DNA from 2 places in the Burkholderia sp. Ac-20344 genome. Region 1 is predicted to be linked to the other one. Evidence: predicted binding sites of a transcription regulator. Region 1 holds the regulator's gene; the other holds the start of a gene.
What was found. Region 1 encodes FliA, which starts transcription of late flagellar genes. Its sites were predicted from a motif close to CTAAAGTTTNNNNNNNNNNNGCCGNTA; they were not measured.
Positions count from the first base shown of each region.

Region 1 (2,403 bases):
AGCTGCCGATCCATTACGTGTCGACCGGCCAGAAGGTGCCGGAGAACCTGTACGTCGCGTCGACCAAATTCCTGCTGAAGAGCGCGTTCTGTGTACCGCGCGACGGCTCGCCCTTCGTGCCGCAAGACGAGGACATGCCGACGCTGCTTTCCGCACTGACCGCACGTTCCACCGCCGAGCTGCACGAGGTGCGATTTGGATAAACGAATCATCGACCAGGCCGAAGGGCTGCGGCGCCTGCTGGCCGGGCGCGCGTCGCGCATCGTCGCGGTGACGGGCGGGCCGGCGAGTGTCGGCTGCACGTCCACCGTCGTGAACCTGGCGGCGGCGCTCGCGTCGCTCGGCAAGGATGTGCTCGTCGTCGACGAGCGCGCCGACGTACATTCGGCCAGCGCGACGCTGGCGGGCGCCTGGCTGCGCGACGGCGAGCGCACGCGGGTCGCGGCCGGCTTCGGCCTGTGCGGCGCCGCGCGGCTTGCGCGCATCGGCTACACCGACGCGCAGTTGAGCGATTTCATCGACGGCCCGGCCGACATCGTCCTCGTCGACGCGCAGCTCGGCGCCGACGGTTCGTTCTCGGCGCTCGCACGCGAAGCGCACGACGTGCTGGTCGTCACGCGGGTCGCCGCACAGGCGATCACCGAGGCGTACGCGTGCATGAAGCGGCTGCATTTCGCGCACGCGTTCGCGCAGTTCCGCGTGCTGACCAATCACGTCGGCAGCCACGCGGACGCGAGGGTCGCGTTCGACAACCTCGCGGGCGTCGCGAGCCGCTACCTGACGGTGTCGATTGCCGACGCGGGGTGCGTGAGCGCCGATCCGCTCGTCGAGCATGCGCGCGAGCTGATGCGTGCCGCGGTCGACGCGTTCCCGTCGTCGGCCGCCGCGCGCGACTACCGGCAGATTGCCGCCGACCTGCTGTACTGGCCGATGCGCCCGCGTTCGGGTGCGGGCCGCGCCGTGCACGCGGGCGGCAAGCCGTCGTATGAGGCGGGCGCGGCACACGCCGCGTGATCGCCACCGGAAGGAGAGAGCCATGATGTACAACGCTCAAGGAAAGATGTCCCAGGCCGACGTGCTCGCGCAATATGCGCCGCTCGTGCGACGCCTCGGGCTGCAGCTCGTCGCGAAGATGCCGGCGAGCGTCGACCTCGACGACCTGATCCAGGCCGGCATGATCGGCCTGATGGACGCGGCCGGCCGCTACAAGGAAGACCAGGGCGCGCAGTTCGAGACCTACGCGACGCAGCGCATCCGCGGCGCGATGCTCGACGAGCTGCGCAGCAACGACTGGCTGCCGCGCAGCCTGCGCAAGACGTCGCGCGAGGTCGAGCACGCGGTGCACCAGGTCGAACAGAATCTCGGCCGCTCGGCGAGCGAGACCGAGATCGCGCAGCACCTGAACATGCCGCTCGACGAATACCAGGGGATGCTGCAGGACCTGCACGGCAGCCAGCTGATCTACTACGAGGATTTCGACCGCGCGGCCGACGACGAGCCGTTCCTCGACCGCTACCGCGTCGATCACGCCGATCCGCTGTCGGCGCTGCTCGACGAGCACCTGCGCGAAGCGCTCGTCGAGGCGATCGAGCGGCTGCCGGAGCGCGAGAAGCTGCTGATGTCGCTGTACTACGAACGGGGTCTGAATCTGCGCGAGATCGGCGCGGTGCTCGAAGTGAGCGAGTCGCGCGTGTGCCAGCTGCACAGCCAGGCCGTCGCACGGCTGCGCGCGCGGCTGCGCGAACAGGCGTGGGTCGGCGCGGAGTCCTGACCCTTTCGTGACGGCCGCGCGCGTCGACGCCGCGCGCGGGTGCCGCGGGTGCGCATTCTGCGCGCCAATTTGCTACAATCCCCTCCGTTTTCCGAGGAGCGTTGCGACGGACCACTCTGCGTCCGCCAGGCTCGGAAGGCTTCACCAAGCAGCCGTGCGGCAAAACCGCGCCGGCCCCGCTTCCTGAACGGCGCTCACGTCACCAATCTAGAAACTTTTTAGAAAGGAGGGCGTGATGAACGCCATTATCGATTCCAAAGCTACCCACGATTACGTCGTCGCCGACATGGCGCTGGCCGGCTGGGGCCGCAAGGAACTGAACATTGCCGAGACCGAAATGCCGGGCCTCGTGCAGATCCGCGACGAATACAAGGCGCAGCAGCCGCTGAAGGGCGCGCGCATCGCCGGTTCGCTGCACATGACGATCCAGACGGGCGTGCTGATCGAGACGCTGAAGGCGCTCGGCGCGGACGTCCGCTGGGCCTCGTGCAACATCTTCTCGACGCAGGACCACGCGGCTGCCGCGATCGTCGAAGCCGGCACGCCGGTGTTCGCATTCAAGGGCGAATCGCTCGACGAATACTGGGAATTCTCGCACCGCATCTTCGAATGGCCGAACGGCGAATTCGCGA
Region 1 covers NZ_JAAGPP010000289.1:1,115-3,517, forward strand. Annotated here, with positions in the region: partial or broken gene flhF (flagellar biosynthesis protein FlhF) at 1-203, shown strand, start outside; gene G3N64_RS38285 (MinD/ParA family protein) at 196-1,014, shown strand; gene G3N64_RS38290 (RNA polymerase sigma factor FliA) at 1,037-1,771, shown strand; S-adenosyl-L-homocysteine riboswitch at 1,859-1,974, shown strand; gene ahcY (adenosylhomocysteinase) at 2,007-2,403, shown strand, end outside.

Region 2 (2,403 bases), on a different contig from region 1:
CAGCCGAACAGCACGAACAGGATCATCAACAGTACGCGAGCCGCCAGCAGCAGCTCGTCCTTCTTCGACTCCAGCGAAACGTAACGCATAGCAATCACCCTTGAATTGACGGTTTGATGCGTCCGGTGCCGAAATGCGCCGGATCGGCGCGCCAGGTCGGCAACGAACCACTCCTCGCACGATCGGACAGCAAGCCGGCTGGCCCGCCGCCGAAGAATCCGTCTGGTCGCACCGTTCCTGGTGCGCTCCGGATCGGTTCTGGCGAAGCACGGGTGCAGTCTACTGTCTCCCAGCGAATCATCAATCCGTCTAAATATGATTCGCTGTCTCTCCAAAGTGGACAATCGAAGCCAACGACCCCGGTAGACAATGGCAGGCGGGCAACGCACATCACCCTGCTCCGTGTTTCAAGAACACGAAAATAACCGCTTATTTCAGGCGACGTGATTCGATCGATATGTTCAACCTCAATTGACACGAATCAGTCACAACCGCGCGTCACGGATGTTATTCATCACCATGGTTGATACGCAAATCATATTGATCTACTTCATTCCAGCAACTCGACCGACATTGCAATCGACGGCTCGTCCTGTTTCATAAAAAGACACATGACCCGGAAATACGCATTGGCAAACAAAAACGTTTCACGGGCATACGGGTTGATGTCACCAACCGCGTATGTCGTCCATCTGACAAGGATTTCATCCCGCTTCAGGCCAGAAATAGCGTCTTCCGCACACCACCGATCGACTCAGTGTTTAGCGGAGAATGCGAAAAAACCTCCATCAAACATTCATGCCGCCAGCAGTTTTTAAATATCGGCAACAATTCTTTAATAAATACAATCAAAGCGGTATGTTTACGGCAAAAAATCGCCGACCTTTAGGTCACACCGCTCCACCCCACTCCCGTCTGCATTTTTCTCAACAATCATTACAAAAAATGACCAAGTAATACCGATTTAAATATACGATAGCGCACGTCCTTACGTTTTCCCGACACTCCCGTGAACCCCGGAATGCGTCGCGCCGGAGACGGCCTGCAGGCGAATCGCCGCAGCCCGTCTCGGCAGCCGCTCGTCACGGGATCGCTTTTCAACCGGAGACCACCCATGGCAACGAACACGCCCGTGACCAGCGGCGCGAACGCAAACAGCCTGTTGCAACAGGCGGCGCAATCGATCATCAACGGCTCGACCGGCAATCCGTCGATGGACATCGGTTCGCTCGTCAAGACGCTGGTCAATGCGAAGACGGCCGGCCGGGCCGCGGCGCTGGCCGCGTCGCAGGCAACCGGCACCACGCAGATCTCCGCATTCGGCGCGCTGTCGTCGGCGCTGGGTGCGCTCGAGGCGGGCCTCACGTCGCTGACGAATGGCGGGTTGCAGTCGACCTTCACCGCGGTCGCGAGCGGCAAGGGCCTGACCGCGACGGCGGGTGCGGGCGCGGTGGCCGGCACCTACACGATCGGCGTCACGCAGATCGCGACCGCGCAGGCGCTGGCTTCGTCGGGCTTCGACGGGAGCAAGGCGCTCGGCACCGGCACGCTGACACTGTCGCTCGGCAGCCAGTCGTTCAAGGTCGACGTCAACGGCACGAACAACACGCTGTCGGGCATCGCGGCCGCGATCAACTCCGCATCGAACAATCCGGGGATCAGCGCGACAGTCATCAACGGCACCGACGGCGCACACCTCGTGCTCGCGTCGTCGAAGACGGGCTCGGCAAACGCGATCAGCGTCGCGGTCGGCAACGTGGCCAACGACAACGGGCTGTCGAATCTCGGCGTCACGTCGACGGCCGACACGGCCGGCGGCGCGTCGAAGATCGATTCGGCGAACAGCGCGGCCGCGTGGCGGCAAAGCGCCGTCGCGCAGGACGCAAAGTTCACGCTCAACGGCATCGCGTCGACCAGCGCGAACAACGCGGTATCGGGTGTGCTGAGCGGCGTCACGCTGAACCTGTCGGCGGCCGCGGTCAGCGCGACCGATACGCAGACGCTGACGGTCAGCACCGATACGAAGTCGCAGGCGGCCACGATCACGAATTTCGTGAACCTGTACAACACCGTCGTCAAGACGACGGGCGCGCTGTCGAGCTACACGGCAGGGGCAAGCTCGCAGGGCGCGCTGATCGGCGATTCGACGCTGAACACGATCCGCAACTCGCTCGCGTCGATCGTCGCGCGCGGCGTCCCCAACGAGAACGGCAACGGGCACACGAACCTGTTGGCGATCGGCATCTCGCTCGAGAAGGACGGCACGCTGAAGGTCGACAGCGCGAAGCTCGACAGTGCGCTGACCAACAACCCGTCGGGGGTCGCGCGCCTGTTCAACTCGACCAACGGGATGGGCGCGCGCCTGACCGAGCAGATCGCGCCCTTCACGAAGAAAGGCGGGAT
Region 2 covers NZ_JAAGPP010000025.1:48,859-51,261, reverse strand. Annotated here, with positions in the region: gene G3N64_RS11320 (DoxX family protein) at 1-89, opposite strand, end outside; gene fliD (flagellar filament capping protein FliD) at 1,115-2,403, shown strand, end outside.
Region 2: a site for FliA is predicted at 965-991, ahead of fliD (flagellar filament capping protein FliD). Genes of this name have one in related genera too.